Regions from separate parts of the Dechloromonas sp. ARDL1 genome, predicted to be linked through region 3. Evidence: predicted binding sites of a transcription regulator. Region 3 holds the regulator's gene; each other region holds the start of a gene.
What was found. The regulator sigma-54, encoded in region 3, starts transcription at its own class of promoters, with help from an activator protein. The targets are predictions, from matches to a motif close to TGGCACGCTTNCTGCTNA.
Positions count from the first base shown of each region.

Region 1: a site for sigma-54 is predicted at 2,437-2,454, ahead of AB6Q56_RS18280 (TorF family putative porin). Genes of this name have one in related genera too.
Region 2: a site for sigma-54 is predicted at 7,557-7,574, ahead of AB6Q56_RS20240 (hydrogenase small subunit). Genes of this name have one in related genera too.

Region 1 is NZ_CP168939.1:3,699,224-3,709,698, forward strand. Features, by position in the region: gene AB6Q56_RS18270 (ammonium transporter) at 1-1,088, opposite strand, end outside; gene glnK (P-II family nitrogen regulator) at 1,100-1,438, opposite strand; gene AB6Q56_RS18280 (TorF family putative porin) at 1,522-2,382, opposite strand; gene AB6Q56_RS18285 (accessory factor UbiK family protein) at 2,625-2,867, shown strand; gene AB6Q56_RS18290 (YifB family Mg chelatase-like AAA ATPase) at 2,878-3,795, shown strand; gene istA (IS21 family transposase) at 4,389-5,885, shown strand; gene istB (IS21-like element helper ATPase IstB) at 5,875-6,675, shown strand; one part of gene AB6Q56_RS18305 (IS3 family transposase) at 7,062-7,320, shown strand; one part of gene AB6Q56_RS18305 (IS3 family transposase) at 7,320-8,188, shown strand; gene AB6Q56_RS18310 (HD-GYP domain-containing protein) at 8,201-9,523, opposite strand; gene flgB (flagellar basal body rod protein FlgB) at 9,520-10,203, opposite strand; gene AB6Q56_RS18320 (hypothetical protein) at 10,212-10,454, opposite strand.
Region 2 is NZ_CP168939.1:4,081,892-4,092,366, forward strand. Features, by position in the region: gene AB6Q56_RS20200 (hypothetical protein) at 1-831, shown strand, start outside; gene hypA (hydrogenase maturation nickel metallochaperone HypA) at 824-1,165, shown strand; gene hypB (hydrogenase nickel incorporation protein HypB) at 1,190-2,341, shown strand; gene AB6Q56_RS20215 (hypothetical protein) at 2,346-2,549, shown strand; gene hypF (carbamoyltransferase HypF) at 2,546-4,867, shown strand; gene AB6Q56_RS20225 (hypothetical protein) at 5,026-5,358, shown strand; gene AB6Q56_RS20230 (hypothetical protein) at 5,431-5,820, shown strand; gene AB6Q56_RS20235 (CHASE domain-containing protein) at 5,850-7,376, shown strand; gene AB6Q56_RS20240 (hydrogenase small subunit) at 7,678-8,901, shown strand; gene hybA (hydrogenase 2 operon protein HybA) at 8,903-9,970, shown strand; gene hybB (Ni/Fe-hydrogenase cytochrome b subunit) at 9,967-10,475, shown strand, end outside.
Region 3 is NZ_CP168939.1:3,886,638-3,897,112, reverse strand. Features, by position in the region: gene ttcA (tRNA 2-thiocytidine(32) synthetase TtcA) at 1-228, shown strand, start outside; gene AB6Q56_RS19275 (FHA domain-containing protein) at 305-1,201, shown strand; gene AB6Q56_RS19270 (hypothetical protein) at 1,259-1,516, opposite strand; gene hprK (HPr(Ser) kinase/phosphatase) at 1,566-2,501, opposite strand; gene ptsN (PTS IIA-like nitrogen regulatory protein PtsN) at 2,511-2,957, opposite strand; gene hpf (ribosome hibernation-promoting factor, HPF/YfiA family) at 3,006-3,329, opposite strand; gene AB6Q56_RS19250 (RNA polymerase factor sigma-54) at 3,345-4,802, opposite strand; gene lptB (LPS export ABC transporter ATP-binding protein) at 4,827-5,561, opposite strand; gene recX (recombination regulator RecX) at 5,558-5,989, opposite strand; gene recA (recombinase RecA) at 5,982-7,007, opposite strand; gene AB6Q56_RS19230 (hypothetical protein) at 7,189-7,389, shown strand; gene AB6Q56_RS19225 (RluA family pseudouridine synthase) at 7,386-8,039, shown strand; gene AB6Q56_RS19220 (sodium:solute symporter family protein) at 8,110-9,606, shown strand; gene AB6Q56_RS19215 (VanZ family protein) at 9,714-10,475, shown strand, end outside.

The DNA.
Region 1 (10,475 bases), 190 kb from region 3:
AAGCCCGCCGCCGGCGTGATGGCGACCAGACCGGCGACGGCGCCGGAGGCAGCGCCCAGCATGGACGGCTTGCCCTTGAGGACCCATTCGGCAAACATCCAGGAGAGCGCGGCGCAAGACGTGGCGACCCAGGTGTTGACCATGGCCAGCGCGGCACCGCCGGAGGCTTCGAGGGCGGAGCCGGCGTTGAAGCCGAACCAGCCGAACCACAGCAGGGAGGCACCGATCATGGTGAAGGTGAGGGAGTGCGGGGCCATGGCGACATTGCCCAGGCCAGTACGCTTGCCAACCATGTAGGCACCGACCAGACCGGCGATGGCAGCGTTGATATGCACGACAGTACCGCCGGCGAAGTCAAGTGCACCCTTCTGGAACAGGAAGCCGGCGGTCTTGCCAGCAGCTTCGCCGGCAGCGGCGTCGATGTAGGCATCCGGACCCGCCCAGTACCAGACCATGTGGGCCATCGGGATGTAGGACAGGGTGAACCAGATCACCATGAAGACCAGGATGGCGGCAAACTTGGCACGCTCGGCGAAGGCGCCGACGATCAGGCCACAGGTGATGGCGGCGAAGGCGCCCTGGAAGACGACGTAGGCCAGCTCGGAGATGTTGACGCCCTTGCTGAAGGTGGCAGCAACGGAATCGACGGTGACGCCCTTCAGGAACATCTTGTCGAGCACACCGAAGAACTGGTTGCCCTCGGTGAAGGCAGCCGAGTAACCGTAAACCACCCAGAGAACCGAGATCAGCGAGAAAGTGACAAAAACCTGCATGAGCACCGACAACATGTTCTTGGTACGGACCAGGCCGCCGTAGAACAGCGCCAGACCGGGGATCGACATCAGGATGACCAGTGCGGCACTGACCATCACCCAGGCGTTGTCACCCTTGTTCGGCGGAATCGGGGCGACGGCGGGAGCCGACGCTGCGGCTTCTGCGGCGGCCGGAGCAACTGCAGCCGGAGCAGCAACGGCCGGGGCTGCTTCTGCAGCGGCGGCAACCGGTGCCGCAGCCTTTTCCTCGGCCCAGGCCGGGGCGCCGAAAGCGACGGCGCCGAGCAGAGCTAGCAATGCGAATACGCGTTTCATGGTGGGGCTCCTCAGAGGGCGTCAGTACCGGTTTCGCCGGTACGGATACGAATGACTTGCTCGACGTCGAAGACGAAAATCTTGCCGTCGCCGATCTTGCCGGTTGAAGCCGACTTCTCGATGGCCTCGATGACCTGATCGAGTTGCTCGTCCTTGATGGCGGCCTCGATCTTCACCTTAGGCAGGAAGTCGACGACATATTCAGCGCCCCGATACAGCTCGGTATGCCCCTTTTGCCGGCCGAAACCCTTCACTTCAGTGACCGTGATGCCTTGCACGCCGATGGCGGACAGGGCTTCACGCACTTCGTCAAGCTTGAACGGCTTGATGATGGCGGTAACGAATTTCATGATGAATATTCCCCGTTTAGGTTGAAATCTGTTTTCCCCCACCGGCGCCGGCCGGGTCGCCGGCAGGGGAAGCTTCTGTTTCTTTAGAAAGTCTTGGTGACGGACAGGACAGCGATACCGCGGCCGGCATCCTTTGCCCTGGACCCGGTGTTGCCCGACTCGTTCAGGGAGTTCGTGAAGCAGTAGAACTCGCCCTTGCTGCAGCTACCCTTGGCGTTGGTGCCGACATAGGAAAGGCCGACCACCCAGCCGCTCAGATCCTTGGTCACGCCGAACTTCCAATCGGTGTAGCTGATGCTGTCGGAGCCAGTCAGGCTGGCCGAGGCATACTTGTAGTCCTTGGCGAATAGATGGCCAACGTGACCATTCACCCCCCAGCCGTCGCCCAGATCGTAGTTGCCGTTGAATTCGAGATAGCTGGTGCCCTTGGATTCCGGCAGATCGAAGTAATCGCTGACTGCATAGGAGTACTTCAGGGTCAGGAACTTCCAGCTACCGGCAACGTACAACTCCAGGTTATCCACGGTGCCGGAGGCGTTGGCCGACGGATGCTTGGCATTGGTACCCGACAGCGGACGGGCACGGGAACCCGGATAACGGTAGTAGAGGGCGCCGACGTCAATACCGAAGTCTTCGGCAAAGGTCGTCTTCCAACCGCCGTAGAAGTCCATTTCGATGTTGCCTTCCGGATAACCGGCGCCCGACGAAATGGTGGAGTTCCAGTTACCGATGTACAGGCCGGTAGCCGCGTGCGAATAGTCGAAGCCACCCTGGATGGCCGGCTTGCCGAAGGTCTGGTCAATGCCGCGGAAGCGGTAGCTGGAAGCAAGCGTCATGTTGCCGGTCAATGCCGGGGTTTCAGCGGCCGGTGCGGCAGCCTCCTCGGCGAAGGCCGGTGCGGTGAAGGCGCCGACGAGGGCCAGGGCGATCAGGGACTTCTTCATGGTTTCTCTCCTACGGATTGGTCAATGCAAAAACAAAAACTGTTCGAGACAGCATTAGCAGAACACGTGCCAGGCAATATTTTTGATAAAAATCGAACAGTTAGGGCATTCAAACAAAGCAAGGCACCAAGGTAGCGCACCAAAACCGTGCGGTTACAGTGTGTTACGCACCAAGCCCGAGCGACCATCGGAAAAGAGGAGGAATTCCGCTGTGATAAACTGCCCGGTCACGGAGGACACCCATGCTCGACCCCAAGACTCTTGAAGATTTCGGCGCCAAAATGAGCGCGCTGCTGGCCAACACCCCTGCCAAGGACATCGAAAAGAACGCCAAGGCCATGATGAGCGGCTTCTTTAGCAAGCTCGATCTGGTTACCCGCGAGGAATTCGATATCCAGGCCCAGGTTCTGGCCCGTACCCGCGAGAAACTGCAGGCGCTCGAAGCGCGCGTCGACGCGCTGGAAAAAGCCCGCTCCGGCCAGTAATACAAGCCGCATGGCGCTGGCCATCGCCCACAGTCGCGGACTGGATGGCCTGAACGCCCCGCCGGTCGTCGTCGAAGCCCACCTGGCCAGCGGCCTGCCCAGCTTCACGCTGGTTGGGCTGCCCGATACCGAGGTCAAGGAAGCACGCGACCGGGTACGCGCCGCCATAGTCAATTCCGGCTTCGAATTTCCCAACAAACGCATCACTGTCAATCTGGCGCCGGCCGATCTGCCCAAGGAATCCGGGCGCTTCGACCTGCCCATCGCGCTCGGCATCCTGGCCGCCAGTGGACAGATCCCGGCCACCGACCTGGCCTCCTACGAATTCGCCGGCGAGTTATCGCTATCCGGTGAACTGCGTCCGATCCGCGGGGCGCTGGCCATGGCGCTGCAGACCCAGGAGGAAGGCAAAGCCTTCATCCTGCCCGAGGAAAGCGCCCGCGAAGCGGCGCTGACCGGCGCCGCCCGCATCCTGGCCGCCCGCTCGCTGCTCGGCGTCTGTGCCCACCTGGCGGACCGCGAACATCTGCCGACGGCCGTGGCGGCCGGTTCACCGAACTATCGCCCGGCCATCCACGATCTTGCCGATGTGCGCGGCCAGGCGCAAGCCAAGCGGGCGCTCGAGATCGCCGCCGCCGGTTCGCATTCGCTCCTGATGCTCGGCCCGCCCGGTTCGGGAAAATCGATGCTCGCCGCACGCCTGCCCGGCCTGATGCCGGACCTCGACAACGCGGCGGCCAAGAGTTCGGCGGCCGTCCTGTCGCTGGTCGGCCAGTTCCGCCCCGAGGCTTTCGGCCTGCGCCCCTATCGCCAGCCGCACCACACGGCCTCGGCCGTTGCCCTGGTCGGCGGCGGCAATCCGCCGCGCCCAGGCGAAATCAGCCTGGCCCATCAAGGCATCCTTTTTCTCGATGAACCCGTCGTTTAGCTTTTTTTGCAATGTTGTCTATAACTCAATATATGTATGAATTATTGATGGAACATAGACAACATGACTGCTCCGATTTCACAGCCAATCGTCCAAAAATTTGCGAGGCATAGTCAATTGCCGTTCGTCGCCCTAAGCGGAGGGGCACGAAAGCTATTAGAGACGGCAGCCCAGCAGATTCCGCAGCACGAGCAGAAGGAGGTACCCAAGCTATTGAGGTGGCTCGAATGCTATTTGCAGATTACCGACCAACGGTTATCCATCCGCCACGTCAACGCTCCACTGTTCCACAATATTTGCGTCCGCTTCTATGGAGCGCTCTATTCCAGGCGATTTCTTGAAATCCGTAGTGAAGCACGTTACGTAGTAGCAAAAGCATTCTCGTCGCTACTAGAAGCCGTCAGGTCTCTTGCTCCGTTAACGCAAGTACCAACCCCACAATTATCAACCACAGGCCCTTCTCAAGAAATCCTGCAGTGTGTTGACGCTCGTTGAAAACTGACCAGAAAAGTGGGGGTGTGCGCGCTGAAAATTGACCAGGGTGATTAACTCGTCCGCTCATTTTTTGAGCAGGATTTTAGGAGATGATCACCATGAAGGATCTGGGAAGGATTCGGCGGTTGTTTTATCGGGATGGCCTATCGCTGTCCGAGATTTCGCGGAAGACGGGGTATAGCCGGAACACCGTCAAACGTTGGTTACGGACACCGGAAGGGGCGGAGCCGAAGTACGAACGGCAGAACCCGAACATCAAGATTGCCCCGTATGCGGCGCGCCTGATCAAGGCACTGGAGGCGGATGCCCGCCGTCCGAAACGGGATCGGCGCACAGCACTGAAACTGTTTGGCGAATTGCAGGCCGCCGGATTCACCGGTACCTACTGCCGGGTCACCGAATTCATCCGGCGCTGGCGGGCCGATGGCGGTGCAGCCGTCAGTAAAGCCTTCGTTCCGCTCCACTTCGAGTTGGGCGAAGCCTTCCAGTTCGACTGGAGCGAAGAGCATCTGGTCATTGGCGGGGTCTGGCGCAAGATTCTCGCCTCACATCTGAAACTCTGCGCCAGTCGGGCCTTTGTCGTTCAAGCCTATCCGACGCAAGGTCACGAGATGCTGTTCGATGCCCATACCCGCTCGTTTGCGGCGCTGGGTGGCATTCCCCGGCGCGGCATCTACGACAATATGAAGACGGCCGTGGATAAGGTGCAGAAAGGCAAATCCCGCATCGTCAATTCGCGCTTCTCGGCGATGGCCTCCCACTACCTGTTTGATCCGGATTTCTGCAATGTCGCCAGCGGCTGGGAGAAAGGCGTCGTCGAGAAGAACGTCCAGGATAGTCGGCTCCGTCTCTGGCAGGATGCCGGCAAGGAGCGATTCAGTTCATTCACCGAACTGAACGTCTGGCTGCTCGAGCGCTGCCGGGGGCTGTGGCAGGAATTGCGTCATCCCGAGTACGCTGACCTGACAGTGGCCGAGATGCTCGAACACGAACAACCGAGCCTGATGCCGATGGTCGCATCCTTCGATGGCTACGTCGAAACCTTGGGCAAGGTATCGAGCACCTGCCTGGTGACGCTGGATCGCAACCGCTACTCGGTACCGTGCGAACTGGTGGGCCAAGCCGTCAGCCTGCGTCTTTATCCGGAACGGATCGACATTGTGGCGCACGATACTCGGGTGGCCAGTCATCCCCGCAACTTCAGTCGGCAGCAAACCCTCTACGACTGGCAGCACTACATCCCGCTGATCGAACGCAAGCCAGGGGCCTTGAGAAATGGCGCGCCGTTTGCCGACATGCCGGAGCCATTGCAACGATTACGCAGCTTGCTCCTGCGCCGGGAAGGTGGTGATCGGGTGATGGCCAAAGTGCTATCGGCAATTTCGCAGTTTGATCTGGAAGCGGTGCTGGTTGCCGTCGATCTGGTGCTGGAGTCCGGCCTACCCAGTGCCGAGCACATCGAGAACATGCTCAACCGCCTGAAGTCGGGTCCCATGCCGCCACCGGTGGAAACGCCACTCACCCTCAGCGAAGTACCGATTGCCGATACCGGCCGCTATGACCGCTTGCGTACCGAGGTGACTGATCATGCGTGAGCTGATGAGCGAGTTCAAGGAACTGCGTTTGCACGGCATGGCCGGTGCCTGGGAGGAGCTGACAGCCAACGGTAGCAGCCGTGTCGAAGCCTCACGTTGGCTGATCGAACATCTACTGCAAGCCGAGCATACTGATCGAGTGATGCGTTCGATTGGCTATCAGATGCATGCGGCCCGCTTCCCGGTACATCGTGATCTGGCCGGATTCGACTTCGAACAATCGAAGGTGGATCAGAAGCTGATCCGGCAACTGGCCGACCTCTCCTTTGCCGAGGAAGCCCAGAACGTCGTGTTCATTGGTGGCACGGGCACTGGCAAGACCCACCTCGCGACGGCGCTGGGTGTCTCGGGCATTACCCATCACAGCAAGCGGGTGCGTTTCTTCTCGACGGTTGATCTGGTCAATGCGCTGGAACAGGAGAAGGCTGCTGGCAAAGCCGGGCGGATTGCCTTGGGGCTGCTGCGCATGGATCTGGTCATCCTCGATGAGTTGGGCTATTTGCCGTTCAGTCAGGCCGGTGGCGCCTTGCTGTTCCACTTGCTGTCGAAACTCTACGAGCACACCAGTGTGATGATCACGACCAATCTGACCTTCGCCGAATGGCCGAGCGTCTTTGGCGATGCCAAGATGACCACTGCCTTGCTCGACCGGCTGACGCATCACTGCCATATCGTCGAGACCGGGAATGAGTCGTTTCGCTTCCGGCACAGCACGGCAACGGCCAAGTCGAGGATCAAGGCGCGGGAGCAGAGCAAGCGGGGAAATCCACCCGAAGCAGATCCGTTCTGATCGAGGCCGCGTTGGGAAATCCGTTCCGGACTCCGTCCTCCACGGCTTTCCCAACGCATTCGTCGTGGCTCGGAAATCAGTTGTTCTGAGCTACACTTATCCACAAGCCCACCTATGTCAGGTGGCTATCACACCTGGTCAAAATTCAACGCGCACAGGTGGTCAAATTTAAACGCGCGCCGACACTGCAGTGGATCGATAGCTTCCACCAACTACCTTTGAACTAGGAAAAGGTATGGCTATGGACTGGCTGGCGAACAGAAAATCGAAAAGGGAAGGTCATATGGCTATCGCTCTAAGAGGTGGTTCCGCGAATCCGGACATCGAGTTAAGTGAAATCTCTGCTTCAATGGGCGATGGAAATCGCCTGCCTAGGAGCAGAAGCAATGAGAAGACCCCGCCGTAACCACACAGCCGCCTTCAAGGCCAAAGTGGCGATTGCCGCCCTCAAGGGCGATGAGACGCTGGCTGCGTTAGCAGAGAAGTTTGACGTTCATCCGAATCAGATTACGCAATGGAAGACACAATTGCTCGAGAACGCCTCGGGTGTCTTTGCGACGGCTGCCGAGAAGCAGGCGGCCACGCCGGACCTGAAGGATTTGCATGCAAAGATAGGCCAGCAGGCGTTGGAGATTGATTTTTTGGCCGTCGCGCTCGGTCGCATCGGCGATGCGAGCGCAAAACGATGATCGACAAGGCCCACGATCTGCCTGTCGTCAGGCAAGTCCAGTTACTTGAGCTTTCGCGTTCTTCTGTCTATTACCAGCCGCAGCCCACATCCGAAATCGATTTGATGCTGATGCGGCGGATTGATGAACTGCACCTGGAGCATCCCTTTGCCGGTGCGCGGATGTTGCGCGATATGCTCAAGCTCGAAGGCCATGAAATCGGTCGCAAACATGTCGGTACGCTGATGAAGAAGCTCGATATCCAGGCCATCTACCGCAAGGCCAACACCAGTCGGCGCAACCAGGCACACCGCATCTATCCCTACCTGCTGCGCGGCCTTGCCATCGAGCGTCCGAATCAGGTCTGGGCCATGGATACGACCTACATCCCGATGCGCCGGGGCTTCGTCTATCTGAGCGCGGTGCTTGATTGGGCAACCCGTCGGGTGCTGAGTTGGCGCCTGTCGAACAGCCTGACGGCTGATCCCTGCGTCGATGCTCTGGAAGAGGCCATCATGAAGTATGGCCGACCGGAAATCATGAACACAGACCAGGGCAGCCAATTCACCAGTTCGGCCTTCATTGGCTTGCTTCAGGAGCACAGCATTCAGGTCAGCATGGATGGCAAGGGCTGCTGGCGCGATAACGTATTCGTCGAACGCCTCTGGAAATCGGTCAAGTACGAGGAGATTTACCTGCACGGCTACGACACCGTTTCCGAGGTCCGACAGGCGCTGGCCCGCTACTTCGATTTTTACAATCGTCGTCGCCCGCACTCAACGCTTGACGGGCAAACCCCGGATACGGCTTACTTCAACCAGCCGCTGCTCGCCGCAGCGGCTTAACCCGCAGAGAACTCACTTAAGAAAACCAAATTTCTGTCCAACTGCGCGGGGCCACCTCTCCGTTTCTGTTTTGAAGTACCGCTTGACGACCGAGTTCAATTCGGCCGCCCACTGATTCCTTTCCCAAGTACGGCTCTTGGCATACAGGCCTGGTGCAAGCTCGAAGAATGTTGCGAATACTTCCGGGTCAAAATGAGTGCCACTTTCCTGCTCCATGACGGACAACGTTTCCTCCAGTGATATTGCCTCCTTGTAAGGGCGCACCGAGGTCAGCGCATCGAATACGTCGACCACCGCAAAAATCCGGGCAGCTAAAGGAATACCGGTTCCGGATAATCCATCCGGGTAGCCGCTGCCATCAAAACGCTCATGGTGGTGACGGATCGTTTGTTCGGCACCGGTCAGCCAGGGATTGCCAGCAACGATCTCCACGCCAAGCACAGCATGGGTCTGCATGACCTTGAACTCATCCCGATCTAATCTGCCGGGCTTGAGCAGGATTCTATCGGGAATCCCGATCTTGCCCACATCATGTAAAAAAGCACCCAACACCAGACTGGAAATCGTTTCTGTTGGAACCTTCAAGGCCTCGGCAACGGCCACCGAGAACAAGGTGACCCGATAATTGTGCGCATCGGTGTCGGCGTCACGCTTGGCAATTGCATTCCCCAACGAACGAATCAGCGACAGGTTGGCATCGAGCAGTTGCCGCGACAGAAAATTGGAACGCCGTAGCATGGCCAGCATAAGGGGGTACAACAACAATGCCGCTGTTGGCACCGACAAACTTGCTGCCAGTGCCACATGCCGGATTGATCGCCGCCTGGCCTCGATTTCCTTTTCAGATATTCGACTGATCCCTTCGACATAGCCTATCAGGTGGCCATTTTCGGTAGTCATGGGGAGCAAGACCTGAATCAACTCGTCAGCCCCAACACGAACACTCCGTGTGTGATTTTCACCCTGTTTCGGCCAAGTAGGTACGATGCCACTGAACGGGGCGAGTGCTGCCTCAGGGAGTCCCCCTAATGTCTCGAAGAGCACACGCCCATCGACTCCAAAAACACGCATGCCCACAAGTTCCTCACGCAGGAGTCGGGCAAGCTCTTGATGGTCGCTCGCATCCTGCCCTTCGGCCAATTGCATCGCCGGCGACTCGAAGTGACGTACGCCGGCAATCGCCAGCTCCTTGACGCGTAACTCGGCTTCGTAGGATGCCAACCAGTAGGCCACACCACCGGCCAGTATCCCGACTACTGCGGCGCCAATGCCGAGCCGCAGGGCCAAAGCAAGACGTAACCGGCGAGGCGTGTCAGGCAGTGAAAAGCGATTCATTTGAGGTTCTGCAACAGCTCCATGAAGTGCTTGAAGTGGCCGCTGACACGATCTAGGGAAAACTGGTGCATCAGCGAGTTTTCAGCCATCTTCTGTCGCTCAACGTCCATTTCGACCGTATTGCCGTCAGCAGCGGCTTGGTACGGCACATGGTACTTCAGCGGAAACGGCGGTGTCTGCGCACTTCCTGACTGATGGCCGGCGGCAGTGGTCGCCAGCGGTAGCGATGCCGATGCCCCCTTGACGATTTGGGCGGCCTCTTCAATGTCAATATCGACAGCCTTATAACCAGGCGTATCAGCATTGGCGATGTTCGAGGCTATAAGTTGCTGCCGATAGATCCGAACCCCTAGCATTTTCTGCTGGAAGTCGTGACCCGCATGCCCGCCCTGTCCAATGGAAAAGTGATTTGGGTGGGCTGTTGCCGTAGTGGGCGCCATTCCGGAAGCGTGCCCGCCACCATGTCCTCCCCCCTGACCTGATCCACTCCCTCCTTGTCCGCCATGGGCGCCATGGCCGGCCACCGGATTATTCGCCTGTTGGGCCATCGCCTGATTCAGTGCTTCAGAAAACGTACCATTGTTGGCATTGGCAGGCGAAGCACCGTGCCCTTCGTGACCACCTTGAACCGGAGGAGGTGAACTGTTGCCGACAGGAGGAACTGACGAAGCACCTGCCATGACGATGACTATTCGTTCATGATCAGAATGGCTCTCACCGGGTCGATCTCACCGAGGTCGTGCCATTTCAGTTCGCTATCCGGCATGACCGGTGCGGCCAGACAACCATGATTGCATTCGACAAGCCAACGTTTCTGGAGCACCTCCCGGCAGTAGTTGTAGCTCAGCAGCTTGGGGTCGCTACCAACCGCCAGCGCCAGTGCGCGACAAACACACCGATCACCGTGTTCTGCTGGTTTGCGAATATCCATGGCTGAAATGATGAGGCCCCG
Region 2 (10,475 bases), 200 kb from region 3:
CGGCCATCGGTGACCCGCCTGTTCATAGGCCAGTTGCCCGATGTCGTGATCAAGACCGTGCCTTACCTGTTCACGCTCTGCGCCCACGCCCAGCGCGTGGCGGCGCAGGCGGCGGTCAATGTGGCGCTGGGCGAGACGCCGCGCACACCGGAGCACGCCGAACTGTGGATCGAAACGCTGCACGAGAACCTGTGGCGGCTGCTGCTGGACTGGCCGGTCGCCGTCGGCCTGCTGCCGGCCAAGGAGGCATTCATCGCGTGGCGTTCCGGACGCAATGGCGATGCGGTCGTCGCATCGACGGCAGAGCTGCGCGATACTGTCCTCAAGCCCCTGGCCGAGACCTGCCTGGAGCGTCTGGCGGCAGCGGGTGGCGATGCATCCCATGAGCAGCATGCCTTACCAGCGCTGGCGCCCGATGCCTGGCTGGATTATTGGCAAGGCATGCAGGCGCAGATGCCCGCGCAGCCCTTGCCGGAGTCGGTATCGGCCATCTACAGTGCCCGGCTGCGCGAAGTCGATGCCGCCCTGAACGCGCTGGAAACCGGCCGCCCCTTCCCGATCGCCTCCGCCGGCGGGGCGGGGTGGGGGGTAGGCCAGACGCTGACCGCACGTGGCGTACTAACGCACGCCGTCCATGTCGAGGACGGCAAGGTCGTCCGCTATCGCGTCCAGGCGCCAACCGACAGCTTGTTTGGCGATGCGCGGGCACTGACCGCCCTGCTTGCCAATCGTCGTTTTATTACCCTGGATCAAGCCCGCCAGGGGCTGGATCAGGCGATACTTGCCGCCGATCCCTGTCTGCCCTACGTCGTGGAACTGCAAGATGCATGAAATGTCGCTCGCCGAAGGCGTGCTCCAACTCGTTGAAGACACCGCGCTGCGCGAGCGGGCCCTGCGCGTGAAACTGGTGGTGCTGGAAATCGGCCGCATGTCGTCGGTGCAGCCCGATGCCCTGCGTTTTTGCTTCGATGCAGTCACCCGGGGCAGCATCGCCGACGGCGCGGCGCTGGAGATCGTCGACGTGCCGGGCAGCGGATGGTGCATGAAATGCGCGGCGACCGTGCCGATGGAAGCGCTTTACGGTGCCTGCCCGACTTGCGGCAGTCATCAGGTGCAGGCGACAGGCGGCACCGAAATGCGGGTCAAGGAAATTGAGATCGAGTGATCGAGGTCGAAAAAGGAGACAAGGATGTGTACGGTTTGCGGTTGCGGGGCGGGTGAAGTGAAGATCGAGGGCGGGGCGCATGAACATACCCACGTGCACGCCGACGGCACGGTGCATACGCATAGCCATGACCATGCGCACGATCACGCGCACGATCACGCCGAGGCAATGCCGGCCGGGGTGCATGCCCATTCGCATACGCACGTCGACGGCACGATGCATGTTCACGAGCATGTGCACCAGGGCGAGCACGCCCACGTGCATGGCCACACGCACGACCACGTGCATGCCGACGGTACGACGCACAGCCATGCGCATGACCATGCTCACGGCCATGTGCATGGCGGCGACCACGATCACCCGCACCACCATCACGAACACGCCATCGGCGGCGATCTCGACTACGGCACCGGCCCCGCGCGCGCCCACGTGCCGGGCATGAGCCAAGCGCGCATGGTGCAGATCGAGCAGGACATCCTTTCCAAGAACAACACCTACGCCGCCGCCAACCGCAGTTGGTTCGACGAGCGCGGCATCTTCGCGCTCAACCTTGTGTCCAGCCCCGGTTCGGGCAAGACCACGCTGCTCTGCAAGACCATCGAACTGTTGAAGGACAAGGTTGCCATCAACGTTGTCGAGGGCGACCAGCAGACCGCCAACGACGCCGAGCGCATCCGCGCCACCGGCGTGCCGGCGCTGCAGATCAACACCGGCAAGGGCTGCCACCTGGATGGACACATGGTTGGCCATGCCATGCAGCGCCTGCAGCCCAAGGATGAATCGTTGTTCCTGATCGAAAATGTCGGCAACCTCGTCTGTCCGGCGGCTTTCGACCTCGGCGAGCACCACAAGGTGGCGATCCTGTCGGTCACCGAAGGCGAGGACAAGCCACTCAAGTACCCGGATATGTTTGCCGCTGCCGACGTGATGCTGCTCAACAAGTGCGACTTGCTGCCCTACCTGAGCTTCGATGCCGATCTCGCCGAAGCCAACGCCCGTCGCGTCAATCCGAACCTGACCATCTTCCGTGTGTCGGCCACCAGCGGCGACGGCATGGGTGCCTGGCTGGACTGGATCGAGGCCGGGCTGGAAACGCAGCGCGCCAGGCACGGTGACAGCGTGGATGCGTTGAAGGCGCGGATTGCCGAACTGGAACGCCGGTTGGCAGCAAAATAGACCAATGCGAGTCGGTGGTTTTGCCCCACTTGATGTCGCTGGAGCCGTTGTGCTTTCAGTGCTGCTCTTGCTCCTTGCCGTGCTCGGCTTTTGGGTATTTGGCTTTGGTCGAGCAAGCGTATTTCTGTTCGGATTGCTGCCTGGCTTGGCTGTCTGGGGTATTTTGCGGTTGATAGGGAAAAAAACAGCTAACGAAGCATCGCAATGAGATGCCTTGGGTACCTGTTCCGTATCGGCGGGATTGTTCAGGGGGTCGGTTTTCGGCCCCACGTCTGGCGTATTGCCAATGAACTTGGCCTGGCCGGTTGGGTTCGTAACGACGGCAACGGTGTCACAGTATTTGTCTGTGGCCCGAGTTGGATGGAATTCGAACGACGCTTGCGTGACGACGCGCCCAGGCTGGCGCGTATCGATACTGTTACGGTCGAAGCCGTCTCCGGCGATCTGCCGGAAACGGGTTTCGTTATTCTCGACAGCGTTGCAGGCAAGATTAGGACTGCCATCGGTCCCGATGCGGCGATCTGCACGGCGTGCTTGGCCGACATCTGCGATCCGGCCAGCCGGCGCTGGCGCTACGCCTTTACCACCTGCACGCATTGCGGGCCGCGTTACACGGTCAGCCGGCGCATTCCTTACGACCGGGCGCAGACCAGCCTGAGCGGTTTTCCGTTGTGCGCGCCCTGCGCCGCCGAATATGTCGATCCGGCGGATCGCCGCTTCCACGCCGAAACTACCTGCTGCCCCGATTGCGGGCCGCAATTGTGGCTGCTCGATGCCGCCGGGCCGCCGCTGGCCGGCGACCCGCTGGGCGAAACACTGCGCCGTCTGCAAGCCGGGCATATCGTCGCGATCAAGGGCCTGGGCGGCTTTCACCTCGCCTGCGACGCACGCAACCCCGTGGCGGTGGCCGAGTTGCGCCAGCGCAAGCAACGCGAGGCCAAGCCTTTCGCCGTGATGGGGCTCAATCCGGCTTCGCTGACCAGTGTCGCGCTGGTGGGCGAGGACGAATGCGAGCTGTTGCGCAGCCTTGCCGCGCCCATCGTGCTGTGTCCGAAGGGGGCGGAGGAGTTGCCGGGCGTTGCGCCCGGCCTGGCCTGGCTCGGCGCCATGTTGCCAGCCACGCCGCTGCATTTGCTGCTCTGGCACGAAGCGGCCGGCCGGCCGGCTGGCACGGCCTGGCTGCAGGAGCGTGCCGAGCTGTTGCTGGTGATGACCAGTGCCAATCCGCATGGCGAACCGCTGGTCATCGGCAACGATGAAGCGCTGGAGCGCCTGAACGGCATCGCCGACGCCGTCCTGCTGCATGACCGGGAAATCGTGACGCGCTGCGACGATTCGGTCGTCCGCGCCGCGCCGCAAGGGCCCGCTTTCATCCGCCGGTCGCGCGGTTACGTGCCGGTGCCCATCGCGTTAAATTCGTCCCGGGCCGACGACGGGCCGACGGTACTGGCGCTGGGCGGCTACCTGAAGAACACGATTTGCGTGATGAAGGGACGCGAAGCCTTCCTGTCGCAGCACATCGGCGGGCTCGACAATGCGGCGGCCATTGCTTTCCTGGAAGAGAGCGTCGACCACCTGCTGGGCATTCTCGATGTTCGGCCGGACATCGTTGCCCACGATCTGCATCCGGATTTTCCGTCCACGCATCTCGCCCTGCGACTGGCGGAGGAATTCAATGTCCCGGCACAGGCGGTTGGGCATCATCATGCGCATATTGCGGCGATTTGCGCCGAACAGGATGACAACGGGCCGGTTCTCGGTCTGGCCATCGACGGTGTCGGCCTTGGCCCGGATGGTACGGCCTGGGGCGGGGAATTGTTGCGTCTCGACGGCGCCAGCTGCGAGCGTATCGGCCATCTGCACCCCCTGGCCATGCCGGGCGGCGACCGGGCGGCCAGGGAGCCGTGGCGGATGGCCGTTTCCGCCCTGCACGGAGCCGGCCTGGGGTATCGGGTCGGCGGCTGGATTCACCAATACTATCCGGGGCGCGACCCCGGTCCGCTGTTGACCATGCTCGATCGCAAGCTGCGCAGTCCGCCAACGACCAGTCTCGGCCGCTGGTTCGATGTGGCGGCCGGCCTGCTCGGCCTGCGCGACCTGATGCAGTTCGAGGGCCAGGCGGCCATGGAACTCGAAGGCTTGGCGGCCCGGCATGGTCCCGTTGCACCGTTGTCCGGCGGCTATGTGCTGCGCGACAATGGCTGTGTTCTTGATTTCTCTCCCCTGTTGCCGGCCTTGATGGGGTGCAAGAACGATGCAGCTTATGGGGCCGCGCTGTTCCATGCCACCCTGGCCGCCGGCCTCGCCGCCTTCGTCGCTGCCGCGCTCGGGCGTGTGGGTGGTGCACGTGTCGCCGTGGGCGGCGGCTGCGCCATGAATGCCGTATTGATGGCGGGCTTGCGTGGTCACTTGCGGGCCATCGGTGTCGACTTGCTGGAGGCCCGCCTGGCGCCCCCCAACGATGGCGGGCTGGCCCTGGGCCAGGCCTGGGTGGCGCGACGCCTGGGCGAGGCCGGATACCGATAGCCGTCCGGCTGCGCCGGAGTGTCCGCTGCACTCTTTGTGCCGAGCGTGATGTAAGCCACGTTCGCCGCTATCCCGTCTGGTTTACCCTGATACTGAATTCGGAACGAATCGGTATGATCAACACGACACAATGTTGCCGCCGTTCCATGGGGGGATGGATGATCCGTCGCAGTCTGATCGCATCGTTGCTGGCCTGCATACTCGTCTCCCCCGCCGGGGCGGTCGGTTTCGACTGCACGCGTCCCTACAGCCTGGCTTTGCACGAGCACGGCCTGCTCTATACGGTGGCGACCGATACCGGCATCGACAAGGATGTGGCTGACGAGTTGCTCCGCCGTTCGGGCTGCAAGGTTGTCGTCAGCGTGATGCCAAGGGCGCGGATCTGGCAACTGATCGAGTCCGGGGCGCTGGATTTCAGCCTCTCCGGCATCACCAACGCCGAGCGGGAGCGCTTCGCTTCGTTTGCCTGGTATTTTTCCAATAAGTACTAGTTGTTGGTCCGCAGGGATAGTGGCGCTGCTACGCATGCTGACTTCGAGCGCAATCCCCGGTTGCAACTTGGCGTGATTCGCAGCTTTCGCTACAGCGAATCCGCCAACCGGCTGGTCGACCGCCTGCTCCTGGCTAATCGGGTCAGCCAGGCCGGTGGTCTCGAACCGCTCTACCAGACCCTGATGCTGAATCACATCCAGGGGATGATCATCGAGCCCTTCGATTACCCGGCGCTGGATGAAAAAAAGATTCGCGAAGCGACCAATGTCATCGAATTCAACGATCCGCCAGTGCTGCACGGGCTGATCATGTCGAAGGCCGCGCTCTCGCCCGGCGAGCAGGAAAAATGGCGGGCGCTGTTGAGCGAGATGCGGAGGGATGGAACCATACGACGTATCTTCGAAAAATACTTCAAGCCGGAGATGGCGGCCGGTATGGTCAATATTAAGGGGGGGCAGTGACGATCGGCCACTCCTTCCGGATCTCCAGATTGTCGCATTTGCTGCCCTGGATGATCCTGAGCGTTACCCTCACGCTCACCTGGTTGCTCTGGCGGCACGAATCGCAGACCAGCCGCAAGGAGGTTCGGGCGCAATTCGATTTTGCCTTGCGCGACACGGTGAGTCGGGTCGAGCAGCGGCTGGCCGCGCATGAACAGATGCTGCGTGGATTGCAGGGCTTGTTTGCGACTACCGGCCTGAAAAACCGTGCGGCCTTTCGCGACTATGTCGAGACCTTGCAACTTGATGCCAATTTCTCGGGAATACAGATTGTCGGGGTGGTCGATCTTGTTCCGGGCAATCAGAAAAAAGCTCACGAGGAGGTCATGCGCGGACTGGGTGTGGCGAATTATGCGGTTTATCCGGAGGGTGAGCGCGAACTCTATACGCCGATCATCCAGCGCGAGCCGCAGGTGGGACGCAATCGGTTGCCTCCGGGGCTCGATACCTGGGCAGATCCGGCTCGACGCCTGGCGATGGAGAGCGCGCGCGATTCGGGTAGAGCCGCGATTACCGCCAAGGTTCGCCTGGCTGTCGACAAGAAACCGGAGGCACAACCGGGATTCATCATGTACCTGCCCGTCTATGCTTACGGCCAGCCACGCGATACGGTTGCCCAGCGGCGCGAGCATCTGATCGGCTGGATTTACGCGGCTTTCTACATCGAAGACTTCATGGCCAGCCTGTACGGCAACCGCTTGCCCGGTATCGTCCTCGAAATCTACGATGGCGTGGAGCCGACGGCCAATTCGCTGATGTACAGCGTTGGCAAGCCTTCCGAACCCGACGGGTATGACGGGCTGCACGCCAATGAATACATGGTGGTGGCCGGTCGCGCCTGGACGCTGTCGCTCAGCAGTCTTCGCGAATTCGATGTGCGTTATGGTCGCGATGTGGCGAGCCTCATTGCAGCAACCGGATTCGGCCTGAGTCTTTCCCTGGCGCTCCTTTCGTGGTTCATGGTCAACGGGCGTGAGCGCGCCCTGCGGCTGGCTGCCGGGATGACCGAAGAGTTGCGCCATATGGCCCAGCACGACCCGCTGACCGGATTGCCAAATCGGGCATTGTTCAGTGACCGCCTGGGTAATGAGCTTGCCAGGGCAAAGCGGAATGGCGGAAATTTTGGATTGATTTTCGTCGATCTGGATTACTTCAAGCCGATAAATGACAATTTCGGTCATGCGACTGGCGATCTCCTGCTGCGCCAGGTCGCACAGAGGATGAAGGAAACGGTACGCGCCTCCGATACGGTCGGTCGTATTGGGGGCGATGAATTCGTGGTGCTCATGCCCATGCTGGCCGATGTCGAGGCAGCGCGCTTGCTGGCCGAAAAGTTACGCCATGCGATTGCCCAGCCGTTCGTTCTGGATGGTCGCGAACTGACCGTTTCATGCAGCCTGGGGGTGGCGCTCTATCCCGATGATGGCACCGATGAAATAACACTCGCCAAGAGCGCCGACGAGGCGATGTATCAGGCCAAGCAAAGCGGCAGGGACAGGGTTTGGCTGGCAAGCTGAGGTGTGCGTGGGACAGCCTGTTTTGCAAGCTGTTTGCGTGTCCCTCTCAAAGGGCGTAGTACAAAGGTCTGATAAGCCACTGATCACATTGTTTCCAGAAGTGGACGTTTTTCCCTTGTTTTTCAGCTTTTGGCAAACTTTCGATCTGGCAACTTGCTGAATTGTATGGCTTTTGAAATCTGGCCTACCTGTTGCTATGTTGAGTATCAATAAAAGCATTCACTAAATATCAATCAGGCCCTCCCAGCAGAGAAAGATCGTCGGTCAGCGGTGACCGCGATGAAACAACAAGGGGAGAAAAATGGCCAATCAAAATCTGATTTCGCTGGAACAGGATGAGCGTATCGAGGCGGCAGCCAGGCGGCTGTCGATGACGCGCCGCGAGTTCCTGCAGTTCTGCGCCGCCATGGCGACCACGCTCGGTCTTCCGCAAGGGGCGGATGCCGCTGTTGCCGAAGCAGTCGCCGCGAAAAAGCGGCCAAGCGTCATCTGGCTGCATTTCCAGGAATGCACCGGCTGTACCGAGTCCATGCTGCGCGCCGAGCATCCGACGCTGGAGAAGCTGATTCTCGACGTCATCTCGCTTGACTACCACGAGACCCTGTTCGCTGCAGCCGGTCATCAGGTCGAAGCAGCTCGGAAGACGGCGATGGCCGAGAACAAGGGCAAGTACATCCTGGTCATCGAAGGGGCGATTCCGACCAAGGATGGCGGCGTTTACTGCAAGATCGGCGGCAAGACGGCCATCGAGCTGACCAAGGAATGTGCGGCCGACGCGGCGGCGGTCATCGCCATCGGCTCGTGCGCCTCGTGGGGCGGCATGCCGTCGACGATCCCCTCGATTCCCGGAGCGACCTCCAGCCCCACCGGGTCCAGCGGCGTGGCCGAGGTGCTCGGCAAGCCGGTGGTGACCATTCCCGGTTGCCCGCCCAATCCGTACAACTTCCTGTCGACGGTCGTGCATTTCCTGACCTTCGGCAAGTTGCCGGAAGTCGATCACCTCGGCCGCCCGAAATTCGCCTACTCCCGCCTGATCCATGAAAACTGCGAGCGTCGCGCCCACTTCGATGCCGGTCGCTTCGCCATGGATTTCGGCGATGACGGCCACCGCAAGGGCTACTGCCTGTACAAGCTCGGCTGCAAGGGACCGGAAACCTACGCCAACTGCTCGGTCATCATGTTCGGCGATGCCGGCGCCGGCACTTGGCCGGTGGCCTGCGGTCACCCCTGCATCGGCTGCACCGAGCAGGGTGTCGGCTTCGCCAAGCCCATCCATACCGTGGCCAAGCTGAAAAACATCGAGCCGTCGGCTTTCCTGCCCCGTATCGTCGAGGAAAAGGGTGTCGGCGCCTCGCTCGGGTCGGCCGCCGTGCTGGCCGCCGTGGCCGGTGCCGCCGCCGGGGCAGGCGCCATGCTGGCCAGGAACCTCGGTCTGTCGCACAAGGCGGAAGAGCTGGAAGCAGCGAAAAAGCAGGAGCAGGCCAACCGGGACGGCAGCAAAGCCACCGAATCGACGGAGGTCTGAGATGACCACGAGACGCGATTTTCTGCGCGGCTGCCTGGCCGGCGGCGCGGCTGCGGCGACTGCCGTGCTGCCCGAGACGGCCTGTGCCCGCGATACGCTGCAGCGCCCGCCCGAGGCTTTGGGGCTGCTCTACGACGCCACCCTGTGCGTCGGCTGCCAGGCTTGTGTGGCAGCCTGCAAGCAGGTCAACGAAAACCCGGCTGAATTTACCGCCGTGGACAAGTTGTGGGATACGCCGCTCGACACCAGCGGCCACACCTTCAACCTGATCAAGATGTACCGCAACGGTACGATGGAAAAGAAGGATAGCGAGCTGAATGGCTTTTCCTTCATGAAGACCTCGTGCATGCATTGCGCCGACCCATCCTGCGTGTCGGCCTGCCCGGTGTCGGCGATGATCAAGGATCCGGTCACCGGCGTCGTCGGCTACGACCCGGATGCCTGCATCGGCTGCCGCTACTGCGTCGCCGCCTGCCCGTTCGGCATTCCCAAGTACCAGTACGACTCGCCGACCGGCAAGATCGGCAAGTGCGAACTGTGCCGGCATCGCCACAAGGACGGCCATTATTCGGCCTGTGCCGAGGTTTGCCCGACGGGCGCCACGCTGTTCGGCCGTACCGAGGATCTGCTGGCAGAAGCCAAGCGCCGCCTGGCGCTGAAGCCGGGCGAATGGACGAGCATTCCGCGCGGCCGCCTGCGCCATGCCGAGGAAAAAGTGCTGGCCGGCGGCGAAGACGGCAAGGGGCGGAAGCATCGCCATGGCTGGCGCGACGAGCCGGACCAGAGTTACCAGGCACAGGTCGGCCACTACCTGCAGCACGTCTATGGCGAGCAGGAATATGGTGGCACGCAGGTGCTCAAGCTGTCGGCAGTGAATTTCCAGAAGGTCGGCATGCCTGACCTGCCGCCGAAATCCTCGGCCGCCACGTCGGAAACCATCCAGCACACGCTGTACGGCGGCCTGATGATGCCGATCGCCGTGCTCGCCGGTCTGACCTGGGTCGCCAAGCGCAATGTGGTGCCGGAAGACGAGCCGGCCAAGGAAAGCCAGAAGGGAGGGCAATCATGAGCGCCCATCATCCTGCCGCCCCGGTCGGCGGCAAGTTGTTCAACTTGCCGGTGATGATCTGCAGCCTGCTGATCGCCGCGATGATCGCCGTGCTTTTCGTCCGGTTCATTTTCGGGCTGGGGGCAGTCACCAACCTCAATGACGGCTACCCGTGGGGCATCTGGGTGGTGTTCGACGTGGTCATCGGTTCAGCCTTCGCCTGCGGCGGCTTTTCGGTGGCCATGCTGGTCTACATCTTCAATCGTGGCCAGTATCACCCGATGGTGCGTCCGGCACTGCTGGCCTCGCTGTTCGGCTATACGCTGGCCGGCGTCGGCGTGCTGTTCGACCTCGGCCGCTGGTGGAATTTCTGGCACATCCTGTGGCCGGGCTACGCCAATCCCAATTCGGTGATGTTCGAGGTGGCGGTCTGCATCTCGGCCTATATCACCGTGATGTGGATCGAGTTCTCACCGGTCTTCATGGAGCAGTGGGGCTTGAAGGTGCAGAAGAAGAAACTGGAAAA
Region 3 (10,475 bases):
CGCCAGAAGATTCGTGAAATGATGCAGGAATGGGATAAACGCTACCCGGGACGTACCGAATCGGTATTCACCGCCATGCAGAATGTTGTTCCATCGCACCTGGCCGATCTGGACCTCTTCGACTTCCATGGCCTGACCCTCGACACCCCGGTCGACGAGGGCGATATCGCCTTCGATAGCCCCGAAATGCCTATCAGTGGAACCATCCCTATAAGTCTAAAGGCATAATGCATAATGAGGGCAGAGCAGCATATAATCTGCTTTCGATAATTTTTCCATTTCCATTTCCGGTCCTGGCTAAGCAATGAGCGCTACGCAACGCAGATTGACGGTCATGTTCGCCGACGTTTCCGGCAGTACGGCGCTTTTCGAAAAACTAGGCGACCGGGAAGCCATGCATGCCGTCGAGCGCTGCCTGAAGCGCATGAAGCGCTCCATCGACGGCTACAAGGGAAAGACGGTCCAGATTGTCGGCGACGAATTACTGGCCGCCTTCGAGACTGCCGAAGAGGCCTGCCAGGCTGCAATCGACATGCAACAACGCATCGCCGACCTGCCACCGGTTTCCGGCCTGAAGCTGACTATCCGTATCGGTCTCCACAGCGGGGTCGTGCAGGAAAGCGAGGGCAAGCTGAGTGGGGCGGCTGTCAGCACGGCGGCACGCATCGCCGGCATTGCCCGACGCGACCAGATCCTGTGTAGTTCGGAGCTGGTCGGGGAGCTGCCTCAACCCGGGATCATCACCGTCGATCCCATGCCCAAGCTGGGCACCGTTGCCGAAAACGGAACCGAACTATCGCTCTTTCAGGTGCACTGGCCCAGCTACCAAGGAACCTCATCACCCCTCTCGACTTTCGGCGAAGTCAGCCGTCTTCCAGTCGAACGCCTGTGCATCCGTTATCGCGGCAAGGCCTTTCTGGTCGATGAAAAGACCCCGGTCCTCACAATCGGCCGCGACCTCGGCTGCAAACTGACCATCGACGACCGCAAGGCTTCGCGCCAACATGCCCGCGTCGAACGCCGCAACGACGGCTTCTACCTGATCGATACCAGTACCAATGGCACTTTCGTGACCTTGTCCGGCCGCCAGGAAGTCATGGTTCGCCGCAATGAGATGCAACTCGACGGCAAAGGCAAATTCGGGTTCGGCAGCTCCGCCAACGACCCACAGTCGGACCTCGCCGACTTCGAGCATCTGTAAACGGCAATCGGCCGCCTGAAGGCGGCCGACGTCGGATATATTTCTTCTCGGTTCGGATTACTTTGCGGCAGCGTCAGCCGAGCATTTCTTCATGAAGCTGTTCTTGGCGGCACCGGCCAGTTTCTTTTCCTTGGCCTTTGCGGCGCACTCGGCGTTTTCGGCGGGAGCCCCGGCGTCGGCTTGGCATTTCTTCATGAAACTGTTCTTGGCAGCGCCAGCCAGCTTCTTTTCGGCTGCGCGGGCAGCACAATCGTCGGCGGCATAAACGGCATTGGCGGAAAACGCGACAAGCAGCAGCGCGATCAGTTTTTTCATGGTGGATGTCCCCCGTAGTGTGCAAAAACGCCGACGTACTATCAGCGATTCATGCGTCATCGTCAAGCATCATGCGCTGCTGGCGATCCATGAAATCCTGCAGGCTATCGATGCCCCGCAATTGCAGGATGGTGTTGCGTACCGCCGCCTCGAGCAGGACCGCCAGGTTGCGACCGGCCGCCACGGGAATGACGACCTTGCGCACCGGAACCCCCAACACCTCCTGGGTCTGGGCATCCAGGGGGAGACGGGGCGCATCGGCTGCGGCAGCCGTCTTTTGCAGATGAACAATCAGCTTGAGCTTCATTTTCCGGCGCGAGGCGGTTTCGCCGAAGATGGTCCGGATATTGAGCAGCCCGAGCCCACGCACCTCGAGGAAATCCCGCAGCATGCCGGGGCAGCGGCCTTCGATGGTGGTCGGCGCAATTCGTGCCATCTCGACCACATCGTCGGCGACCAAGCCATGCCCCCGGGAGATGAGTTCGAGTGCCAGTTCCGACTTGCCGACCCCCGAATCGCCGGTAATCAGTACGCCCATCCCCAGGACATCCATGAAGACGCCATGGAGGCTGACGGTGTCGGCGAGGCGGGCCGATAGATAGATACGCAGCAGGTCGATGACTGCCGAGCAGGGCTTGGGCGAGTTGATCAACGGCGTACCTGTCTGGGTACAGGTTTCCACCACTTGGGACGGCGGCGTCAGGCCATCGGCGACAATGACGGCTGGCGGCTGAGCACTGAGCAGGTCGACAAACATCTGGCCGAAACGCCGCTCGCCAATGTGCATCGCCCAGTCATACTCGGCCAGGCCAAGCACCTGCACACGCTCTGGGTGAATGATGTTGATATGACCAACCAAATCGGCCCCGTAGCTGTTGGAGCCCTTGATTTCGATGCGACGGTCTGCGTTCTGACCAATATGCCAGTTCAGCAGCAACTTTTCCCGATTATCCTTGTATAGCTGAACCAGACTGACGTGACGCACGACTGGAACTCAGGACTGAAATAGCGCTAAAACCGCGGTCGAATCGGCGGCCGTCTGCAGCTTCTCCCGGAATCCCCGGTCCGAAAAACGCTGGGCCAGTTCCGAGAGGATCTGGAGGTGCTGCTCGGTCGCCTGCTCGGGAACGAGCAGGACAAACAACAGGTCGACCGGCCTGCCGTCCGGAGAGTCGAAGGGCACCGGTGTTGTCAGGCGCATGAATGCGCCGGCAGCCTGCTTGAGGCCCTTGATGCGCCCATGCGGAATGGCGACGCCTTGACCCAAACCGGTGGAACCGAGTTTTTCACGGGCAAACAGGCTGTCAAAAATGGTCGAGCGGGCCAGACCCAGACGGGTTTCGAACAGGATGCCGGCTTGTTCGAAAACGCGTTTCTTGCTGCTGGCTTCGAGATTCAGCAGCACCTGATCGGCACTCAGTAGATTGTTGAGAGGGTTCATAAGAGTGGATAAAACAAAGCCGCAGCTTACGCTGCGGCCATTGGGCGCTTATTCGGCGGCATGCAGCCCGGGCTTTTCACCGCGATGGTGATCCTGGACCTTTTGCTTGTGCTTCTGGACCTGTCGGTCAAGCTTGTCGAACATCGAATCGATGGCGGCATAGAGATCGTCGCCGGACTCTTCGACATGCATGTCCTTGCCCGGAACGTGCACGGTGACTTCAGCCTTCTGCTTCAGCTTTTCGACAGACAGCACCACGTTGACGCCGGTCACTTTATCGAAGTGACGGACCACGGGATCCAGCTTGTTTTCCACGTATTCGCGCAGTGCGGGGGTTACTTCGATGTGATGACCACTGATCTGCAGATTCACTTTTTTCTCCTCTCTCTACAGGGTCTTGCGTAAATTGACCGGTGGGATGTTGAGCGACTCGCGGTATTTGGCTACCGTACGTCGGGCAACTACGATTCCCTGCTGGCCTAGTATTTCGGATAATTGGCTATCCGACAAGGGCTTCTTGCCTTCCTCGGCTCCGATCAATTGCTTGATCAAGGCCCGGATGGCCGTGGCAGAACAAGCCCCACCGGTATCGGTGGCGACATGGCTGCCGAAGAAGTATTTCAGTTCGAAAATGCCGCGCGGCGTGGCCATGTATTTCTGGCTGGTCACGCGCGACACCGTCGATTCGTGCAGGCCGAGGATGTCGGCGATTTCACGCAGGACCAGTGGCCGCATGGCGACTTCGCCATGCTCGAAGAACTGGCGCTGGCGGTCGACAATGGCCTGCGTGACGCGATGGATGGTATCGAAGCGCTGCTGGACGTTCTTGATCAGCCAACGAGCCTCCTGCAACTGGGTGGACATGTTGCCGTTGCCGCGCCGCTGCTTGGCGAGAATCTCGGCATACAAACGGTTGATGCGCAGACGGGGATAGGCGTCCGGGTTGATGTAGGCCGTCCACTTGCCCTTGAGCTTTTTCACAATCACGTCAGGCGTGATGTAGCGTGCCTCGACCTGAGCATAGCCAGCAGCCGGACGCGGGTTCAGGCTGGTGATCAGGGATTGGGCGGCCTTCAGATCCTCGTCGTCATAGCCGGTGACTCGACGCAACTTGGCGAAATCGCGGGCCGCCAGCAATTCAAGGTGTTTCTCGACGATGACCAGCGCCACGTTGCGATCGTACTCGTCCGGCAAGGCCTTCAGTTGCAGGCGCAAGCATTCCTGCAGATTGCGCGCACCGATTCCGGTCGGGTCGAAGTTCTGGATGTGACGCAGCGCGATTTCGAGCTCTTCGAGCTCGATCTCGTATTCCGGCGGCAGGGTTTCCCACAGCTCCTGCAGGGACGCCGAGAGGTAGCCGTCGTCGTCGAGCGCTTCGATCAGGAAGCGAACCAGACTGCGGTCGCGCTCATTCAGCTGGGTCATCCCGAGTTGCCAGCCAAGATGCTCGCGCAGGCTGACGTTGGCAGCATGAATATCCTGGCTGTCGCTGTCATCGTCTTCGTCGCGGCCGGCTCCGGTAAAAGTGCCAGCATCGGAAGCCCAGCGGTCGTCATCGACCTCGGAAGGCGAACTCGGCGGTTCGGTTTCGCGGTCCTCGCGCGGCTCGCGCTCTTCACTGCTCTCGCTGCGCGACTCCTCGTTGCGCGGGGAATCAAACTGCTGGGCGTTGGCGAACGACTCCGGCCCCTCGTCCTCGCGTTCCAGCATGGGATTTTCGAGCAGGTAGCGCTCGATTTCCTGCTGCATCTCGATGGTCGACAACTGCAGCAGCTTGATCGACTGCTGCAACTGCGGGGTCAGCGCCAGATGCTGGGATAGTTTGAGTTGGAGTGCCGGCTTCATCGGTTGGGGTCTGGTGCGGCTCGGTCAGAGCTTGAAGTGCTCGCCGAGATATACCTTGCGCACGCTTTCATTCTCCACGATTTCAGCTGGCCGTCCAGCAGCAAGTACATTACCGGCATTGATGATGTAGGCGTGATCGCAGATGCCGAGGGTCTCACGGACGTTGTGGTCGGTGATCAGCACACCAATGCCGCGCTCCTTCAGGAAGCGGATGATCTTCTGGATTTCCAGCACGGCGATTGGATCGACCCCGGCGAACGGTTCGTCAAGCAGGATGAAGCGCGGGCTGGTGGCCAGCGCCCGGGCGATTTCGACGCGGCGCCGCTCACCACCGGAGAGGGCGGCCGCATTGACGTGGCGCACGTGGTCGACATGCAACTCCTTGAGCAGGCCTTCCAGGCGGTCGTTCAGTTCGGCTTCGGGCAGCTTCTGCAGTTCGAGGACGGCGCGGATGTTTTCCTCGACGTTGAGCTTGCGGAAGACCGAGGCTTCCTGCGGCAGATACGACAGTCCGAGGCGCGCCCGGCTGTGCATCGGCTGGTGCGTCAGGCGGTTGTCGTCGATATGGACTTCACCGCCATCGGCCGCGACCAGGCCGACGATCATGTAGAAACAGGTGGTCTTGCCTGCGCCGTTCGGACCGAGCAGGCCGACCACCTCGCCCGACTTGACCTCGAAGGAAACGTCCTCGACGACGGTCCTCGCCTTGTAGCGCTTCTTCAGGTTGTTGGCGGTCAGTTTGGCGGCAGACGTGGTCATTGCTCGAGACCGCGCAGGACGCGGCGGATGGCTTCGCTGGAAAAACCGCGATATTGCAGGAAACGCTGCTGTTTGGCACGCTCTTCCGGCGATTGCGGCAATTCCCTGAACTTGCGCTGCCAGACGCTGCGGCAGCGTTCGGTTTCATCGCCCCCCTCCGGAAGCGCGGCAGCGATTTCTTCGTCAGCAACGCCTTTCTGCCGTAATTCCTGCTTCAGCCGCGCATTGCCGTAACGCCCGGCGCGCGCCACGACGCGCTGGGCGGCATAGCGGGTATCGGACAGCAGGCGTTCGCTTTGCAGGGTGTCGAGCACGGCGTCGAGTTCTTCCTCGGATTCGGCATGCGATGCGAGCTTGGTCTTCAACTCGGCCCGGCTGTAATCGCGCCGGGTGAGTAGTTGCAGGGCCCGCACGCGCAGGTCAGGCATCGGCCTTGGCTTTGGTCGGCTTGATCACGGTGGTGCTGGCGGCCTCGCGGATGCCGGCTTCGATTTCGGCGGCGATTTCCGGGTTGGCCTTTAGGAATTCGCGGGCATTGTCCTTGCCCTGGCCGATTTTCTCGCCCTTGTAGGCGTACCAGGCACCTGATTTGTCGACCAACTTGTGGGCGACGCCCATTTCGACGACTTCGCCCTGGCGGGAAATACCTTCGCCGTAGAGGATGTCGAAGATGGCTTCGCGGAACGGAGGAGAAACCTTGTTTTTGACAACCTTGACCTTGGTTTCGCTACCGATGACCTCGTCGCCCTTCTTGATCGAACCGATGCGGCGGATGTCGAGGCGGACGGAAGCATAGAACTTCAGCGCGTTGCCGCCGGTGGTGGTTTCCGGCGAACCGAACATGACGCCGATCTTCATGCGGATCTGGTTGATGAAGATAACCAGCGTGTTGGTCTTCTTGATATTGGCAGTCAACTTGCGCAGCGCCTGCGACATCAGGCGGGCGTGCAGGCCGACCATCTGGTCGCCCATTTCGCCTTCGATTTCGGCACGCGGGGTGAGGGCGGCGACCGAGTCGACGATGATGATGTCCACCGAGCCGGAGCGGACCAGCATGTCGGCGATTTCCAGCGCCTGTTCGCCGGTGTCCGGCTGCGAAATCAGCAGGTCGGAGACATTGACGCCGAGCTTCTGGGCGTATTGCGGATCGAGCGCGTGTTCGGCGTCGATGAAGGCCGCCGTGCCGCCGAGCTTCTGCATTTCGGCGACGACCTGCAGACAGAGCGTGGTCTTGCCGGACGATTCCGGGCCGTAGATTTCGACGACGCGGCCGCGCGGCAGGCCACCGACACCAAGCGCGATGTCGAGGCCAAGCGAACCGGTCGACACGACTTGAATGCCTTCGTCGATTTCGGCGTCGCCCATCTTCATGATGGAGCCTTTGCCGAATTGCTTTTCGATTTGTTGCAGCGCTGCGGCGAGCGCCTTTGCCTTGTTGTCGTCCATGGTGTGACCTCGAAAATTTGAGCGGATTATGGCACAGGGGCCAAAGATGGAATAGAAATTGCAGGAAACCGTTTATCCGGCCCGGCCCAAACGCGGTATATTCGCCCCCGATAACGGCCAACCGGATACTGTGTATACGTACAGTACATTGACCCGCCTTTTCTTGGCAAGAAAATTCTTCATGTCGATCAGACGCTTACCCATCCTTCTCCTGCTACTGGCCGGCACGGCCGCCAGCGGTGCGCCGGCGCCCTGGTACTGGTGGACAAGCAAGGTGGACGGTGCCCGGGGCTGCATGCAGACCTCGCCGGGACCGGGCTGGAGCCAGGAACCGATGGCTTTCAAGGATGCCCGCTGCCGAATTCGCCTCGCCCCCCGATGACTGCCTATCTGCCCCCACCCCCTGGCGCTTCGCCCGTTGTTTTTGCCGACGATTTCCTGATCATTGCCGAAAAACCCTGCGGTCTCTTGTCGGTTCCCGGCCGTGGCGAGCACAAGGCGGATTGCCTGCTCAGCCGGGTGCAACAGGAGTACCCGGATGCGCTGACCGTGCATCGACTGGACATGTCGACCTCCGGCATCCTGGTCTTTGCCCGCGGCGCCGACATGCACCGCCGTCTCTCCAAGATGTTCCAGGACCGCCAGGTGGACAAGCTCTACGTCGCCGTGCTAGCCGGCCTGCTGCCCTACGACGAAGGCGGCGTGGACCTGCCGCTGATCGTGGACTGGCCGAACCGGCCGAAGCAGAAAGTCGATTTCGATCTCGGCCGCCCCTCGCAAACGCGCTTCCGTGTGCTCGGCCGCGATATCGAGAAGCAGACGACCCGCGTCGCACTGGAACCGGTCACCGGCCGTTCGCACCAGTTGCGGGTGCATATGATGTCCTTGCAACACCCCATTCTCGGCGACGATCTGTACGGTGGTGTAGCGGAAAAAATGGCCGATCGCCTGCTGCTGCATGCGATGAATCTGGGCTTTGCGCATCCGGCAACCGGCGAGCGCATGGATTTTCACAGCGAGCCACCTTTTTGACGTCGCGAAAACGCGCAATAACCTTATAATCCGCGCAATTTCAACCCCTTAGCTTGTCGGTTGCGCGCCCATGCTGATCTGGTTCGTCGTTCTCTACCTGCTTCTTTCCATCGGCATCGGCCTCTACGCGGCCACCCGCGTTCATAGCGCCAAGGACTTCGCCGTCGCCGGCCGCCACCTGCCGCTACCGGTGGTCACCGCCACCGTGTTCGCCACCTGGTTCGGCGCCGAGGCCGTGTTCGGCGTCTCCGCCACCTTCGTCAAGGAAGGGCTGACCGGCGTCGTCGCCGACCCCTTCGGCTCGTCGATGTGCCTGATCATCGCCGGCTTCTTTTTCGCCAAGAAACTCTACAAGCTCAATATCCTGACGCTGGGCGACTACTTCCGCATGCGTTACAACCGCAGCGTCGAAGTGCTGACCACGCTGTGCATCGTCGCCTCCTACCTGGGCTGGGTATCGGCCCAGATCAAGGCGCTCGGCCTGGTCTTCAACGTCGTGACCAACGATTACATCAGCCAGACGGCCGGCATGATCCTCGGTGCCGCCATCGTGCTCACCTACACCACCTTCGGCGGCATGCTCTCGGTGGCCATCCTCGATTTCGTGCAGATGGGCGTCATCATGGGCGGCATGCTCTACATCGCCAGCGTCGTCGCCGTGCCTGCCGGCGGTGTCGAAACCGTGATCCAGCACGCTTCTGCTGCTGGCAAGCTCGATTTCTTCCCGCCGCCCGACCCGTGGCTGTGGCTGACCTTCCTTGGCGCCTGGATCACCATGATGCTCGGCTCCATCCCGCAGCAGGACGTCTTCCAGCGCATCACCTCGGCCCGGACCCAGAAGATCGCGCTGTGGGGTTCGGTCATCGGCGCGACGATCTACTTCTGCTTCGCCTTCGTGCCGATGTTCATCGCCTATTCGGCGACGCTGATCGACCCCGAACTGTTCAACGGCCTGCTCAAGACCGATTCGCAACTGGTGTTGCCGACGCTGGTCCTGCAGCACACCCCGGTTTTTGCCCAGGCCATCTTCTTCGGTGCCGTGCTGTCGGCCATCATGAGTTGCTCGTCGGCCACGCTGCTGGCGCCGTCGGTGGCCTTCTCGGAAAACATCGTGCGCGGCTTCTACCCCAACATGGGCGACCACCAGTTCCTGAAGGTCATGCGAACCTCCATCGTCTGTTTCGCCATGGTCGTGCTCGGTTTTGCGCTGTATTCCAACGCCAGCATCTTCAAAATGGTCGAAAACGCCTACAAGGTAACGCTGGCCGGCGCCTTCGTGCCGCTGTTCTTCGGTGCCTTCTGGAAACGGGCGACGACACAGGGCGCGCTGGCTGCCATTTTCGGCGGACTGATCTCCTGGCTGCTGGTCGAAACGCTGATCGGCGAAGCCAGCCTGGTCCCGCCCCAGTTGATCGGCCTCGGCATCAGCATCGTCGGCATGCTCGTCGGCTCGCTGCTGCCGCAATGGGTCGGCCACAAGCAAGCAGCCGAAGATATTCACGAGGCCTTGCATCACCGGGCTGCTGCCGAAACGCACCACGTCGCCGAGCAACCGCATCGCCACTAACCTCATTCACACTGTGGCCAAAACACGGACATTTGGCCACCGGCCGCAAATCAATGTTTCGAGACAGCAAAGCTGACGCCCTGCCGGAAAGCCCATAAAATCGGGGCATGCCCCATTCCAGCCTCGGCCCCGTCCGTTTTGCCACTTATCTCGCACTCGCCTGGTGTGGCCTGGTCGTCTATGGCAGCCTGCACCCGTTCAGCGGCTGGCGCGACACCGGCGTCTCGCCGATCGCCTTTCTCGAAGGCGGCTGGCCGCGCTACTGGACAACTTTCGACCTAGCCGCCAACGTGGCCGTCTACCTGCCGCTCGGCTTTTTCCTGACGTTGGCGCTGAGCCGCCTGCCCGCTCGCTTCACGGCCCCGGTCGTTGCCACGCTGCTTGCAGCCAGCGTCAGTTTCGGACTGGAAACCGTGCAGACCTGGCTGCCGTCGCGCGTGCCTTCGAACCTCGACCTCGCCTGTAACAGTCTGGGCGGACTGCTCGGTGCATGCTGGGCGAAAGCGGTCGGTCCGCGTTTCTTCGCCCGCGTCATCGCCCTCGAGCACCGCCTGATCGCCCCGATCCCGCACGCCGAGCTTGGCCTGACCCTGCTCGGGCTGTGGCTGCTCGTTCCGCTGTCACCCGAAACACTCCTCTTTGGCGCCGGCGATGTCCGCCAGCTATTCGGGCTGACCGGTGCCGTCCCCTTCGCCGCCGAAAGCTTCGTCATGATCGAAGCCAGCATTACCGCCTTCAATACGGTAGCGGTGGGGCTCATCGTGCGCATGCTGAGCGCCCGCCTGGCGGTGGCCTACGCCGTCGTACCGCTCTTCCTGCTGCTCAGCCTGATCGTCGCCACGCTCGCCACCGCCATTCTGGTCAGCCCC